Regions from separate parts of the Bacillus sp. GM2 genome, predicted to be linked through region 1. Evidence: a T-box and tRNA genes for the amino acid it is inferred to sense, from the RefSeq annotation. Region 1 holds a T-box; the other holds one or more tRNA genes.
What was found. The T-box of region 1 lies ahead of ACVC9U_RS04595 (valine--tRNA ligase). A T-box ahead of a tRNA ligase gene usually reads a tRNA of that ligase, here a tRNA-Val.
Positions count from the first base shown of each region.

Region 2: it encodes a tRNA-Val, which carries the amino acid that the T-box ahead of ACVC9U_RS04595 (valine--tRNA ligase) is inferred to sense. The anticodon was not compared.

Region 1 covers NZ_JBRKSZ010000007.1:711,119-719,133, forward strand. Annotated here, with positions in the region: gene hemB (porphobilinogen synthase) at 1-704, shown strand, start outside; gene hemL (glutamate-1-semialdehyde 2,1-aminomutase) at 731-2,026, shown strand; gene ACVC9U_RS04580 (LysM peptidoglycan-binding domain-containing protein) at 2,174-3,811, shown strand; gene ysxE (spore coat protein YsxE) at 3,839-4,861, shown strand; gene ACVC9U_RS04590 (hypothetical protein) at 4,880-5,071, opposite strand; T-box leader at 5,233-5,465, shown strand; gene ACVC9U_RS04595 (valine--tRNA ligase) at 5,526-8,015, shown strand, end outside.
Region 2 covers NZ_JBRKSZ010000007.1:2,249,858-2,257,872, forward strand. Annotated here, with positions in the region: gene cysI (assimilatory sulfite reductase (NADPH) hemoprotein subunit) at 1-323, opposite strand, end outside; gene ACVC9U_RS12440 (assimilatory sulfite reductase (NADPH) flavoprotein subunit) at 351-2,180, opposite strand; gene ACVC9U_RS12445 (LysR family transcriptional regulator) at 2,501-3,391, shown strand; gene ACVC9U_RS12450 (hypothetical protein) at 3,527-3,886, shown strand; gene ACVC9U_RS12455 (maltose acetyltransferase domain-containing protein) at 3,973-4,551, opposite strand; gene ACVC9U_RS12460 (hypothetical protein) at 4,587-4,766, opposite strand; tRNA gene ACVC9U_RS12465 (tRNA-Val) at 4,940-5,012, shown strand; partial or broken gene ACVC9U_RS12470 (YolD-like family protein) at 5,131-5,452, shown strand; partial or broken gene ACVC9U_RS12475 (DNA-binding protein) at 5,477-5,563, opposite strand; gene ACVC9U_RS12480 (hypothetical protein) at 5,588-6,226, opposite strand; gene ACVC9U_RS12485 (DUF5776 domain-containing protein) at 6,761-7,000, opposite strand; gene ACVC9U_RS12490 (N-acetylmuramoyl-L-alanine amidase) at 7,070-7,411, opposite strand; partial or broken gene ACVC9U_RS12495 (ParB N-terminal domain-containing protein) at 7,435-7,521, opposite strand; gene ACVC9U_RS12500 (hypothetical protein) at 7,550-8,015, opposite strand, start outside.

The DNA.
Region 1 (8,015 bases):
GAGCCTATCACGATCACGGCATCGTCCAAAAAGCGATTGCACAAATTAAACAGGACTTTCCTGAACTTGTCGTTATCGCCGATACGTGCCTATGCGAGTACACGGACCACGGTCACTGCGGCCTGGTGGAAAACGGTGAAATTTTAAATGACGAATCGCTTGTTCTTTTGGCAAAAACCGCTGTCAGCCAAGCCCGTGCAGGCGCTGACATTATTGCGCCGTCAAACATGATGGACGGTTTCGTTGCCGCCATCAGGGATGCGCTTGATCAGGAAGGATTTACAAATGTGCCGATCATGTCGTACGCTGTAAAATATGCGAGCGCATTTTACGGCCCGTTCCGCGATGCCGCGGGAAGCAGCCCGCAGTTCGGCGACCGCAAGACGTACCAAATGGATTATGCCAACCGCAGGGAGGCTCTCCGGGAGGCAAAATCCGATGTGGAAGAAGGCGCCGATTTCCTGATCGTCAAGCCGACCCTTTCATATCTTGATATCGTCAGAGAAGTGAAAAACGAATTTAACCTGCCTGTTGTCGGATACAATGTAAGCGGGGAGTATGCAATGGTCAAAGCCGCGGCCCAAAACGGCTGGATTGAAGAAAAAGCTCTTGTTCTCGAAATGCTGACAAGCATGAAGCGGGCGGGCGCCGATTTGATCATTACGTACTTTGCAAAAGATGCGGCAAAATGGATTTCGGAATAAGAATTTGAACTGGGGGGTTTTAGAGGATGCGGAGCTATGAGAAGTCTAAAGCGGCATTCGAAGAGGCGCAACGAGTCATGCCTGGCGGGGTGAACAGCCCGGTCAGAGCCTTTAAATCAGTGAACATGGACCCGATTTTTATGGAGCGGGGAAAAGGATCAAAAATCTATGATATTGACGGAAACGAATACATCGATTATGTCTTGTCATGGGGACCGCTTATTTTAGGACACAGCAATGAAAAAGTGGTGAAAGAAATTCAAAAAACGGCAGAACACGGAACAAGCTTCGGTGCACCGACACAACTGGAAACCGAGCTTGCCGAGCTTGTCATCGAGCGCGTTCCTTCCATAGAAATCGTTCGGATGGTGAGCTCCGGTACGGAGGCGACGATGAGCGCCTTGCGGCTGGCGCGCGGATACACAGGCCGTAACAAAATCGTGAAATTTGAAGGCTGCTACCATGGACACGGTGATTCCCTGCTGATTAAAGCGGGCTCTGGAGTAGCAACGCTCGGCCTCCCTGACAGCCCCGGAGTTCCGGAAAGCATTGCAAAAAACACGATTACCGTTCCTTACAATGATCTGGAAAGCATGAAGCTTGTCTTTCAGGAATTCGGAGAGGACATTGCCGGCGTTATCGTTGAACCTGTCGCGGGCAATATGGGTGTCGTACCTCCGGTTAAAGGGTTCCTCGAAGGGCTTCGCGAGCTGACTGAGACGCATGGCGCTCTGCTGATTTTTGATGAAGTAATGACAGGCTTCAGGGTGGGTTACAACTGTGCGCAAGGCTATTTCGGAGTGACGCCTGATTTGACTTGCCTCGGAAAAGTGATCGGCGGCGGTCTTCCTGTCGGCGCTTATGGAGGAAAGGCGGAAATCATGGAGAAAATTGCGCCGAGCGGTCCGATCTATCAGGCCGGCACGCTGTCCGGCAACCCGCTTGCCATGACAGCCGGACTCGAAACATTGAAACAGCTGACTCCTGAATCCTACCAAGAGTTCTCCCGCAAAGCAGACCGTCTGGAAAAAGGAATTTCTGAAGCTGCAGAGAAAAATGGCATTCCGTGTACATTTAACCGGGCGGGGTCTATGATCGGCTTTTTCTTCACAAATGAACCGGTCATCAATTATGATACAGCGAAACAGTCTGACCTCGGACTGTTTGCCGAATATTATAAAGGGATGGCCGATGAAGGCGTGTTTCTCCCGCCTTCACAGTTTGAAGGGCTTTTCTTGTCAACCGCTCATACGGATGACGACATTGAGCATACGATTCAAGCTGCTGAACGCGTATTCGAAAGAATCAGCCGCTCCAGATAAAGAAAAGGGCTGCCGGACATTGCCGGCGGCCCTTTTTTGCATGGTGCCGGTAACGGCTTATGATTTTCTGTTCATATTCTGCCTGCTTTTCTCATACATCTTTACTGACATCTAATTTTAAAAATTAGGTGAAGGGAGGATATCAGTTTGCCGCAAAACAATCGTTTGCAATTTTCTGTAGAAGAGTCAATCTGTTTTCAAAAAGGACAGGAAGTATCCGAATTATTATCGATTTCATTGGACCCTGACATTACCGTTCAGGAAGTAAATGATTATGTATCCATAAGAGGGTCATTAGAGCTGACAGGCGAATACAACATAGATCAAACCCGGGAGTATGCACAGCTGCCTGCGACAAGCCGATTTGTGGAAGATGTAAAGCTGAAAGGGGACGGCAGCGCAGAGCTGACGCATTGTTTCCCAGTGGATATCACCATCCCGAAAGACAAGGTCAATCATTTAAACGACGTATTTGTTTTTATTGACGCTTTCGATTATCAGCTGACAGATGCGAGGATGCTGACGATTCAAGCTGATTTGGCGATTGAAGGCCTCTTGAATGTAAGCGGTGAAGCGGGAGAAGAAGAACCGCGTACTATGCCTGCGGCCGTCCAGCCGGAAGAGGAGTTCGAGCCTGCCTTCAGATCACCTTCAGACGACGAAGAGCAGGGTAAAGAGGAAGAATTTTTGATTCAGCTTGACAGATCTTATGAAGTGCAGGACGAAGAACAGCCGTATGAAGAGGCAGAAGAAAATGATACCGATGAGGAAGCGGTTCCGATTTACCAGTCGTTTCTCGGAGACGATACAGAGGAAGCAAAGCCGTTTTTTACAGCGTCTTTGTCTGCGGCAGAGCGTTCGAAGCGCGAAATGGAAAATCAAAAAGACGCCGCTCTTGAACATCCGGAAGAAGAAGAATATGAGCTGAAAAGGGAGAAAGTAGAAGCGAAGCCGGAAGAATATGAGCTCAAAAAGGGGAAAGCGGAAGCAGAGCCGGAAGAATATGAGCTCAAAAGGGAGAAAGTAGAAGCAAAGCCGGAAGAATATGAGCTCAAAAAGGGGAAAGCGGAAGCAGAGCCGGAAGAATATGAGCTCAAAAGGGAGAAAGTAGAAGCAAAGCCGGAAGAATATGAGCTCAAAAAGGGGAAAGCGGAAGCAAAGCCGGAAGAATACGAGCTGAAAAGGGAGAAAGTAGAAGCAAAGCCGGGAGAATATGAGCTCAAAAAGGGGAAAGAAGCAGAGCCGGAAGAATACGAGTTAAAAAGGGAAGAAGCGGAAGAAGAGCCGGAGCCGCTCCAAAGGGCTTATCAACCTCATGATCAACCGAAAGAAACCCCGTTCTACGGTGTTCCGCCTCTTTTGGAGGAAGACCAGAATGACAGGGAGCCTGAGACGTTTGAAGTTGAAGTGACACAGGAAGCAGAAGCGATTGATGAAGAAGAGGAAGCCGGACATACCATTGAAATCCCGGAATATTCGTTTCATGAGCAGACGGAGCCCGAAGAAGAAAGAGATGAGATGCCGGCAGCAGACGAACAGGAAGTGTCAGCGAAGGAGAATGACAATGCTCTCTATTTGACAAAGCTGTTTACAAAACAGGGAGAGGAGGAGTTTACTCGAATGAGGATGTGCATCGTTCAGCAAAACGATACCATTGATCTTCTGTGCGAGCGCTATGATATTAACGTCCAGCAGCTCATCCGGATGAATTCCCTTTCCCTTGACGAGGAATTAAAAGAGGGACAGATCCTTTATATACCGGATTATCAAAACAGCCATGCCTAATGCATTGATAAAAATGTGGTGAAGCCGATGGAAGGCATCCAGTCTGTTTTAAATGAGTACGGTCTTACGCCTGAATATATGGAATCGGTCAGTCCAAAGGTATGGAAAGTGTATACGGATCACGGTGTATTCGCCCTGAAAAAATTGGCGGCTTCAAGAAACGCCCGCTTCACAGAACAGATGATCATGCTGGAGGAAAAAGGCTACAGGCAGTTCGTTCCCGTCTATCGAAACCGCACGGGCGAATTTTTAACGCAAGCCGGAGAAGATGTCTGTTATCTCATGCCTTGGCTTACCCTTGAAAGAGAGGAAGAGCGTGATCAAAAACACGAATATATGTTTAAAGAAATCGCTCTTCTTCACAAGCGGACGGAAAAAGAGCTCGGTGTGAGACGGGAAGAAATACTCGGGCACTATGAACGGACAAAACGGAAATGGGAACAGCAAAAACAGAAATATGAAGAATTCATCTCAAGAGCGGAAAACGAATGGTATATGTCCCCGTTCCAGCTTCAGGCAGCCATGTATTTCAAAGAGACGATATCAGCTGCAGACTTTGCGCTTGCCCGCCTTGAAGAATGGTATGAGACCATGAAAGACAAAGAGTCTTCCAGAATGGTTTTAAACCACGGGCAGCTGTCCGTCCGGCATTTTCTCTATAACGATACCGGAACGGGTTACTTTACGAACTTTGAGAAAGCGGGACACGGGCCCCCTGCGAACGATCTCATCGTATTTTTTACAAGAATGTTTAAGACGAATCCCGTTATGTACACAGAATGTGTAAACTGGTTTTATACGTATCACAATGTCTATCCTTTGCGGGAGGAAGAAATCAGCTTATTCCTCAGCTATATGGCTTACCCCGGGCCTGTATTCGGCGTGCTGAACCGCTACGACCTTGAGAAGGGGCCCGGAGAAAAAGAAGCCTGTACAACGCTTTTGAAGGCGTACTGGCAAATGAAAAACGCCGAACCGCTTGTGATGAGCATTCACGAGACGGAAGAAAACAGAAAACTGCAGGAAGAAACAGAGTCCCCATCATCATGATGCGGACTTTTTTCGTGCCTATATCCAGTCAAGGTGAAAGGCGCACGCAAGGAATATGAGAATGCCCAAAAGGAGGACATCAAATGTGGTAGGAAAGATGATCGTGCGTATGCCCTGGAAGATCGTGATCGGGAGGACGACTTGAACAGCAACAAGCCTGACTTGCTTCAGCCACGGCTGGAATGAATGTGTGTTGAATTTTTTTCGCATCTTATGCCTCCTCTCCTTATCGTTACAGCATCATATGAGGAAAAGGAGCTTGTGTGCATGGCCCAGTCTCGTATAAAACAAGAGAAAAACGGAAAAGATGATTGACGAAAATGAAAAAGATTTAGTAATATAAGAAAAAGTACGTGCTGAAAAGTCAATGATCACCCGCTTTGAATGGGAAGAGTACAAAAACAGACGCTTGCAGAGAGGGAAGCCGGTTCGCTGAAAGGCTCCCAGTCAGTCTTTTTTGGAAGGTCGCCCAGGAGCGCAATTTCTCGAACAAAAAGTAGAGAAATTCGGGAAAGTCCCGTTATCCCATTTAAGTGCGTGAATGCGTTTTTTTTGCATTCATGAAAAAAGGTGGTACCGCGAGAGAGTTCTCTTCGTCCTTTTAACAGGATCGAGAGGGCTCTTTTTTATTGTTCAGCCGTTTAATACTGTTGGAGGTTTGAAAATGGATAATCAAGAACTGACGATGCCGACAAAATACGATCCGTCTGCAGTTGAAAAAGACAGATACGACTATTGGGTGAACGGCAAATTTTTCGAAGCGAAAAACGACCCTGAAAAAGAACCGTACACTGTTGTCATTCCCCCGCCGAATGTGACGGGTAAGCTGCACTTGGGGCATGCTTGGGATTCCACCTTGCAGGATATCGTGACAAGAATGAAACGGATGCAGGGCTATGACGTGCTCTGGCTGCCGGGTATGGATCACGCCGGTATTGCAACTCAGGCAAAAGTAGAAGCGAAGCTTCGCGAAGAAGGAAAAACGCGCTATGATCTCGGCCGCGAAAAATTCCTTGAAGAAACATGGAAATGGAAAGAGGAATATGCCGATTTTATTCGCAGCCAATGGGCGAAAATCGGCCTTGGCCTCGACTATTCAAGGGAGCGTTTCACCCTTGATAAAGGGCTTTCTAAAGCGGTTCGCGAAGTATTTGTAAAGCTATATGAAAAAGGGCTGATTTACCGCGGAGAATATATCATTAACTGGGACCCGGCCACTAAAACGGCTCTGTCTGACATCGAAGTCATCTATAAAGACGTACAAGGCGCGTTCTATCATATGCGCTATCCGCTGAAAGACGGTTCAGGCTCGATTGAAATTGCGACGACCCGTCCGGAAACGATGCTCGGCGATACAGCGGTTGCGGTACATCCGGAAGACGAGCGGTACAAACACCTGATCGGAAAAACGGTTATTCTGCCGATCACGGGAAGAGAAATTCCGATTGTCGGAGACGACTACGTCGATATGGAATTCGGCTCAGGTGCCGTCAAAATTACGCCTGCCCATGATCCGAACGACTTTGAAATCGGAAACCGCCACAACCTTGAACGCATTCTCGTTATGAATGAAGACGGCACAATGAATGACAAGGCGCTTCAATATAAAGGCATGGACCGTTTTGAATGCCGCAAGCAGATCGTGAAAGATCTTCAGGAAGAGGGCGTGCTGTTCAAGATTGAAGAGCATACGCATTCGGTCGGCCACAGCGAACGCAGCGGAGCAGTCGTTGAGCCGTATTTGTCAACGCAGTGGTTCGTGCAAATGCAGCCGCTTGCCGATGCCGCCATCGAATTGCAAAAAAGCGAAGGAAAAGTCAACTTCGTCCCTGACCGTTTTGAAAAAACGTATCTGCACTGGATGGAAAATATCCGCGACTGGTGCATTTCCCGCCAGCTTTGGTGGGGCCACCGGATTCCTGCGTGGTACCATAAAGAAACGGGGGAAATCTATGTGGGCGCTGAAGCTCCGGAAGATGCCGAAAACTGGGAGCAGGACAAAGACGTTCTTGACACATGGTTCAGTTCCGCTCTTTGGCCGTTTTCAACAATGGGCTGGCCGGATATCGATGAGGAAGATTTCAAGCGTTACTATCCGACGAACGTCCTTGTCACAGGATATGATATTATTTTCTTCTGGGTATCCAGAATGATCTTCCAAGGTATCGAATTTACCGGAGAACGTCCGTTTAAAGATGTTTTGATCCACGGGCTCATCCGCGACGACCAGGGCCGCAAAATGAGCAAATCGCTCGGAAACGGCGTCGATCCGATGGATGTGATCGATAAGTACGGAGCGGATTCGCTGCGCTACTTCCTTGCGACGGGAAGCTCTCCGGGGCAGGATTTACGCTTCAGCTTTGAAAAAGTGGAGTCAACATGGAATTTTGCGAACAAGATTTGGAACGCATCAAGATTCGCCCTGATGAACATGGACGGCATGACATACGAAGAGCTTGATCTGTCAGGAGAAAAATCAGTTGCCGATAAGTGGATTTTAACAAGGTTGAATGAAACGATTGAAACTGTGACACAGCTGGCTGACAAGTACGAATTCGGCGAGGTTGGCCGCCATCTCTACAATTTTATCTGGGATGATTTCTGCGACTGGTACATCGAAATGGCTAAACTTCCGCTTTACGGTGAAGATGAAGCGGCGAAAAAGACGACCCGCTCCATTTTAGCGTATGTGCTGGATCAAACGATGCGCCTGTTGCATCCGTTTATGCCTTTCCTGACGGAGGAGATCTGGCAGCATCTTCCTCACGAAGGGGAATCCATTACAGTCGCCAAGTGGCCTGAAGCTGTTAAAGAATATACGGACACCGAAGCAGCGGCGGATATGAAGCTTCTCGTTGAAGTCATCCGCGCTGTACGGAACATCCGCAGCGAAGTCAACACGCCGCTCAGCAAGCAGATTGAGCTTTATATTAAAACAAGCACGCCGGAAATCGCCGAACGACTTGAAGAAAACCGTTCGTACGTGGAACGCTTTACGAATCCGAGCCTTCTTCAAATCGGAACGGATATTCAAGCGGTCGATAAAGCGATGACCGCTGTCGTATCCGGCGCCGAGCTGATTTTGCCGCTCGAAGGTCTGATTAACATTGAGGAAGAAATCAGCCGCCTGCAAAAAGAACTCGATAAGCTGACG
Region 2 (8,015 bases), 1.5 Mb from region 1:
GTTCCGTTTCCGTATTTCCGGGCAAGCTCATCCATGACAAGCCACTGCTCAGGCGTCGCCACACCGCCCGGCATCCGGACGCGCAGCATGAACTGATACGCAGGCTCAAGCTTCTGCTTTTGCCGCTCATTGCGGAGATCGCGGTCATCCTGCAAATAGCTGCCGTGGTGCTTCATCAGACGGTTGTCGTCATCTGAAATCCCGGCTGAAAGCGGCTCGAGCATCGATTCCTTCAGGGTGCCGCGCAAATAATCGCTTTCTTTCTTAATACGTTCTACATCGCTCGGCGGGCCTTCAGGCGCTTTTAATATTTCGTTCCCCATGTTGAAAAAGTCCCCTTTCAATCAAAATCAGTATACATCGCGCTGATAACGTTTTTGCTTTTTCATTTCTGCGAGGTAGGCTTCAGCTTCCTCACGGCTTTTGCCGCCTTCTTTTTCGATAATTTCAAGCAATGCGTTTTGAACATCTTTGGCCATGTTGTTCTTGTCGCCGCAAACGTAGAAAGCCGCTCCCTCTTCAAGCCACTCAAACAATTCTTTGCTGTGCTCCAGCATGCGATGCTGTACATATACTTTTTCTTCCGTATCCCGCGAGAACGCGACATCCATTTTTGTCAGCACGCCTTCACTCAGCCACTTTTGCCATTCTGTCTGATATAAGAAATCAGTGACAAAATGCTGATCGCCGAAGAACATCCACGATTTCCCCGATGCTCCGGTTTCTTCGCGCTCCTGCATAAATGACCTAAACGGCGCAACGCCTGTGCCGGGGCCGACCATGATAATCGGAGTCTCCGGATTCTCCGGCAGCTTAAAGTTTTTATTCGGCTGAATGAAAACAGGCAGGGTGTCGCCAGGCTGCAGACGTTCGGCACATAATACCGAGCAGACCCCTTTTCGGTCTCTGCCGTGCGCATTGTAGCGGACAGCACCGATCGTCAAATGCACTTCATCCGGATTTGCAGCGAAGCTCGATGCGATCGAATAAAGCCGAGGCGGGATTTTTCGAAGAATCGATACAAATTCCTGCGGAGCTGCTGCGATCGGACCGAAATCTCGCACAAAATTAATCAGGTCGCGGCCAGCGATATACGCTTTTAATTGATCCGCATTTTCCGGAGCGGCAAGCTCGCGCAGCTTTTCATTTTCAATGATTTCTGCCGCCTGCTGAATGAATTTCTTTGTCAGCACCGTAATTTCATAGTAAGAAGTCAACGCTTCTTTCAAAGAAAGGTTTTCCCCTTGATCAACAGCAACGGCAGCATTCGGATCCCATTTCAGCTCTTTCAGCAGCATATCGACGAGTTCAGGGTCATTTTCCGGAAAGATGCCGAGCGCGTCGCCAGGTTCATAAGTCAAACCTGAGCCTTCAAGCGATAATTCAAGATGGCGCGTTTCTTTATTTGATCCGCGGCCGTTTAAATTCAAATTTTCCAGCACTTCCGCTCTGAACGGATTTTTTCTCGAATATACTGTTACTCCTCCCGCGGCTTGCGGAGCTGCCGTTTGAGCAGGTGCGGCGCTTGCGCCCTGTTCCTGTCCTTCGTTTAAGCTTGAGATGACACCGTCAAGCCATGCTGCAGCCGGCTCATCATAATCGAGATCGCAGTCGACGCGCGGATGGAGCCTTGTGCCTCCAAGCTCACCAAGCCGCTGGTCGAACTCTTTTCCGGTCTGGCAGAAAAATTCATACGACGTGTCGCCAAGAGCCAGCACAGAATAACGGAGATCATCGAGCTTCGGAGCCCGTCTTCCATGGAGAAACTCATGGAATGACAGCGCGTTGTCCGGCGGATCCCCTTCACCGTGCGTGCTGACGACGATGAGAAGGTTTTTTAGTTTCTTCAATTGGTTCGGCTTAAAATCGCTCATTGAAGAGACGGTGACTTGAAATCCCCGTTCTGTAAGCGTCTTAGCCGCGTTTTCGGCAAGTCCCTGTGCATTTCCTGTCTGCGATCCGAATAAAATGGTCACTTCTTTGGAAACAGGCTGAGCCGGGCTTGCAGCAGGAGCTTCCGCCGGCAATGTTTCAAGAGCCGCCGGGGCATCGGCGGTTTGCACAGCTGCCAGATAACCGCTCAGCCAGGCTTTTTGTGATGCCGTCAAAGTTGGCAGAAGACGGTTGAGGAGCTCTGCCTGCTCCTGATTAAAAGGACTGTTCATTACCTGAAGTTGCAACGATATCCACCTCACTAAGGAATAAAAAAATCATGACTTGTTTTGAAACGGAAAAGGATAATACTCATCATATATCCACTATTCCTATAAATCAAATCGGTTTTATTGACGCAAAGCATCTGTCGATCACGGCTTTTGCTGCTAAGAAACATTGTAAGCGCTCACTCATCACGTCCCCTTTGCCGCGCGGCGTCATCCTGCTTCAAACCAAATATTCCTAAAAAAAGATTCTAATTAAAAGTTTACTGGAATACTCAACATTAGTAAAATATATATTAATTATCACAGCTATTAAGATTTTTAATAAAGGAGAGATTCGTGTGCATTATGATGCGCTGAAGACATTCGTTACCCTTGCAGAAGTCAAAAATTTCACGAAAACGGCCGAGCTTCTTCTCATGTCGCAGCCGAGCGTAAGCATGCACATTAAAAATCTTGAAAAAGAGTTCCAGACGAAATTATTTGAACGCTCTCCGAAATATTTGAAAATCACGCCGACCGGTGAAATTTTATACGATCGCGCCAAACAAATGATCACCATCTATGAACAAACGCGTCAAGACATTCTCGATCACCACAACTCGATCAAAGGCGAGCTGAAAATCGGCGCAAGCTTCACAATCGGCGAATACATTTTGCCATCGCTCTTGTTCGACCTTCAAAAAGAATATCCTGAGCTCGAACTCAAGGCCGTCATTGGAAACACGGAAGAAATCGTGCAGTCCGTCCGCCTGTACAAAGTGGACATCGGCTTGATCGAAGGACAGACAAATGAAAAAGAGCTTTCTGTACACGCCTTTATGCAGGACGAATTGTTTATCGCAGCTTCAAGCGATCACCCGCTTGCCGCCAAACAAGACGTGACAATGGCCGATCTGCAAAATCAAACGTGGGTAACGCGCGAAGTTGGCTCAGGCACACGCGAATACTTAAACCATGTCATCCGTTCAAACGGTTTAAAAGTGAAGTCGTTTCTGACGATCAGCAGCAACCAGGGAATCAAAGAAACGCTCATGACGGGCATCGGACTGTCTCTCCTGTCTGAAAGCGTCATTGAAAGAGACGTACAGCACGGAAACCTTTCCGTGCTCCGGCTGAAAAATCAAACCTTTAACAGGACGCTTTCATATATATACTCACCCGTCATGCAGGACAAAAAAAACGTGAAAACCTTTATTAACGCTTTGAACAAAAAAACAGCTTCGGGATGATGATCCGTTCTTCCTGCCGCTTCACGAATTGTTTGTTTTCGTTTGTCCAATGTGTGAATCATCATTGGAACCGATTGACTAGCGGTCGGTAATCCCATATCCTGGAATCATCACATAGGAAAAGAGATGATGGTTATGAAGTGGTTAGGTAAAAGTTTAGTTGCTTCATCATTACTGGCGGGTATGCTTGCTGTTTCAGGAAGTCCCATGCATGTACAAGCCCAGGAACTCTCTAAAACTGAAAATCTCTCTTCTCACGCATCTGCACAAGGAATCATCGCCCCTCAGGCGATCGTCATCAACAGGCCGATGAAAGTCGGACAGGAAGATCAATACGTCGGCATTTCGAACGTTTCCTACAGCGGCAGCGCCATTACCGTCAGCATCACCTCGGACCGCGTGTACGTAAAAGCCGTCAGCCCAGGCAAAGCGACATTTTCTTATCTCAATTCATTGGGACAGCTGGTCATCAACAATATTACGGTCACCCGATAGCACCTTATCCGCGGGAGGAAACTGCTTCCGCGGATGTTTGATCAGCTCTGACTTTCACCGTGACTATTCCAAAATAAAAACACCAATCACATAGAATTGGTGTTTTTGCCGTCAACGTATTTAAGTATTTTCGCCGGATTTCCGCCGACGATGGCATTGTCCGGGACATCTTTTGTCACGACGGCTCCGGAAGCTATCACTGCATTGTCGCCGACCTTGACGCCGGGGTTGATGACCGCACTGCCGCCAATCCAGACGTTCCGTCCGATGATGACAGGTATCCCGTACTCCGCACCGCTTATCCTTTCGGACGGATCGAGCGGATGGGTCGCCGTATAAATATGAACGCCCGGTCCGAGCATACAATGATCGCCTATCCGGATTTCGCATACATCGAGGAAAACACAGTCAAAATTGGCGAAGAAATTTTCCCCGACATGTATATTAAAGCCGTAATCACAGCGAAACACCGGTTCGATGTGGAGCGTTTCCCCTGTTGAACCAAACAGCTCTTTAATCAGCTTGGTCCTTTTATTGTCGTCGATTCCGTTCGAATTGTTGAACTCATTCGTAATTTTGCGCGCCCTGAGTCTGTCATGGCACAGCACCGGATCAGAAGCATGATAAAGCTCTCCGTCCAGCATTTTTTGCTTTTCTGTTTTCATTGGTTTTGGTCTCCTTGACTGCATTTTTATATTGGCTACATCAATTGCAACACTAGATTGAACACTTTTACAATAAAGTAGACATTGATGAGCAGCAAAAGCAAAATAACAGCCTTCCGCTTCTCATGTTTAATTTCATAAACGAATTTCCACATAAAAAAGATTGCTAAAAATACGATTAAAATACTATCAACACTTTTAAGTATCAGATCCATCCAATTCCTGCTCCCTTTTGACTTCTATATAAGACAATATTTTCATAACGCACGGCGTACTGCAAGACTCTTTCCCAGTTCTAAAAAAATAATCGAAAAACTGTTGACGAATCCATCTAATCTGCATATAATAGAACTTGTCAGCAAAACAAATACCCAGTGTTACATACCATGATTCCGTAGCTCAGCTGGGAGAGCGCTACCTTGACAGGGTAGAGGTCGCTGGTTCGAGCCCAGTCGGAATCATACCAACAAACCCTTGTATATCAAGGGTTTGTTTTTTTATGCATTATTACTTTAAATACACCCTGATGAATTGAATTGTTGGCGAATTGTTGGCAAAAAACTTTTTTAATCAATGACAATGATGCTACCGGAACATGTCAGCATGCTCCCCGAATTGGAGAGTAATCACAATAGAGTGAAAAGACCTGTCCTTGACATGGCCCAAGTAGAAGATATGGAAATGATCATAAGTGAAGCAATGGAGTTTAATAATCCAGTTCGGTTTTCTGTATTTAAGCCGCTGCCCATGCTTAACGGACCGGAAACCGGGGAGATCATTCAAACAGAGGGGCATATCCATTACATAAATCAACTGCGCAAGCTGTTCAATGTTTGTAGATTCAAAAGGAGACACTAATCTCATTAAATTTGAGGATGTTGTCGGCGTGGAAATGAAGTAAGCCCTTCTTTTGTTGGGAAGGGCTTCACTCATCATACGGCCGATATTTTTTCCGGCCGGCTTCAAGTTCCTGTTTTAGCTGCAAGACATCGCTACGTAAAAATAGAAGAACCCCCCTAATTTGGGGTTCTTGAGCTTAATTTATTTTAGCTTTCAACACTCTATAATCGCCACTTCCGTACAAGCCAATAACAAGTCTTGTAGTGTATTGAAAAGGTGTGTATTTCAGGGCTGTAAATGTTCCTGTACTTCTTATCTCCCATACACTTTTATCAAGTTTATAAGGTTCAGTCTCGTGTGATTTTCCATACAGGGGGCCTGTTAAATAAACATCGTAACTATTTGATTTTATTTTTCCTTTTTCATACGTAAATGTACCGGAGACTTTATGTTGAAAACCGGTTCCTAGCAATCCATTATACTTAACATACCCAGAATAATTCTTTTTGCGTACAGCTTGAGTGTCGACTTTGTTTTCCCCTTGTTCACCAACACCTAACTCAATAGTATCACCTTGGATATTTAACTTTTTGGTGGCTAAGGCATTCGTTACTCCTTTTTCTAACTGTTTATTCACATCTTTCATTGCTTCTTCAAGAGCCTTATTGGCAATGTCTACAGAAATCTTATTGTATGTTTGATCATCTAGGGTGGAAGTATGGCTTGATGAGGTTTTCGCATTGGCTGGGAGTGATAAAAAAATTAAAGACATCACAGTAATCGGAATCAAAACAGCCAAATAAAACAATTTTTTACGTAATGATACTAAACTCATATTGCCCATCTCCTCCAAACATGGTAAAGTACACTATGATAATATCATTACATTTAATGGTTTTTCTACTATATTATAAAATAAATGGAAATAATAGGAGGGAATCCCGCTTGTCTGGAGTTATTTTTGGAATCGTATGCTTCTTTCTTGTGTTTTATTTCCTAAATTATATTGGTCAAAAGTTAATTGCCGTAAAATCACCAGTAAATCACAAAGTCATTGTTTCAATTTCTTTTGTAGAAGCTTTTGTTGCTCTTTTGATGGTTTATTATAAACCACCGTTCTTATAACAACCAATTAACTTTTAGAAGAAGTCTTTTCGTTTCATGAAAAAATTAAAAAGGCTGCCGAGAAAATCAACAGCCTAAGCAGGCACTATGCCTGCCTTTTTTATTTCAATAATGATTCTAGTTTTGCTTTCGCCTTCGGCCCGTAAATTATCCGCAGAAAGCCCGTAATCAGCTGGAACCGTTTGACTGCAACAAAGTGAAAAAGGCCGCCTGCTTTCAAAAAGGTTCGTCCAGGTAGCTTTCTTTACTTCTGCTTGACTTCTACATATTTTGTAGAAGCTGTGATGTACAATCCAGATTTCAGCTTGTACATTTTTGATCCATTGACCGTGAGCGTCTTATCAATCGTGAACGCTTCACCTGGTTTCACCTTTTTATACTTAGCCCCCCAGTCCGGTTTGTTATAAACCCATAGCCACCCGTCAGCGTTTGGCTTCATTACAACCATTTTAACACCCTTTTCGACCGTTCCTTTTTTATCCATTTTCTTAAGTCCAACTACTTCTGCAATGCCCTCGGCATGTCCCCTGGCTAATAAATCGATAAATGATGCCTACTTAAGTAATGCCACATCATTTTTATTGTCGATAAAAAGGTTTTCGGTTAAGATTGCAGCCATTTTTGTCCCGCGAAGGACTGAATAGTTAGCCGATTTTTTCCCGCGGTCTTTTACCCCTTTACCTTTGATCTTGTTGAAAATAGCTTTATGGACAGCCGCCTGCTTTTGACCTGTTCCAGATGATACAGCCAACTTGTGAAAACGATATGTCTCAAATCCTGTACCTCCTCCAGCATTGATATGGATGGATACAAAGTAATCAGCACCCCATTTGTTAGCCATGGTTGAGCGGTCAGCCAATTCAATATAAACATCAGTGGAACGAGTAAGTTTCACTAATGTATCGTATTCCTTTTCAAGTATTCAGGATCTCCTGGCTGCAAATCAATGCGCGGATTATATGGGGCAGGGTTAATCTTTTCTACTGGTATAGTTCTAATATCCATGATGTATCGCCTCCAATAAAAAAACACCTTATTTAGTAAGGTGTATGGTACTTTTTTGTACTCTACTAAAATGTCTTTTTTCCGGTAATTCATCTAAACACTCTTGTAATAATCTTTTATAACCGCTTATTTTTCCAAGTCTCCCAGCTTCCATTTTTGATAGAATAGCCCATGCCCCTATTGAAACCAAAAATAAAAAAATTATTACGTCAGAAGCTAGAGCTAAATTGATTCTGTATTCTTTTATAATACTTAGACTGTGATCCATTGTACTTCCTATAGCCAAAGATATAATTGCAAAAAAGGCTGCGGTCAAATAACTGATTGCTTTTTTAATTTCAAACTGATCTTCAAGTCTTCCCAAGAACATTTGAATTTGCCTTTTATCATGGTGCTTTTTTATTTTTTCTTTAAATGCAATTTGTTCAGATAAGCTTTTTTTATGGACATCCTCTTTAACTTGTTCTAAATAACCAAGGACACTTTTGATCTCA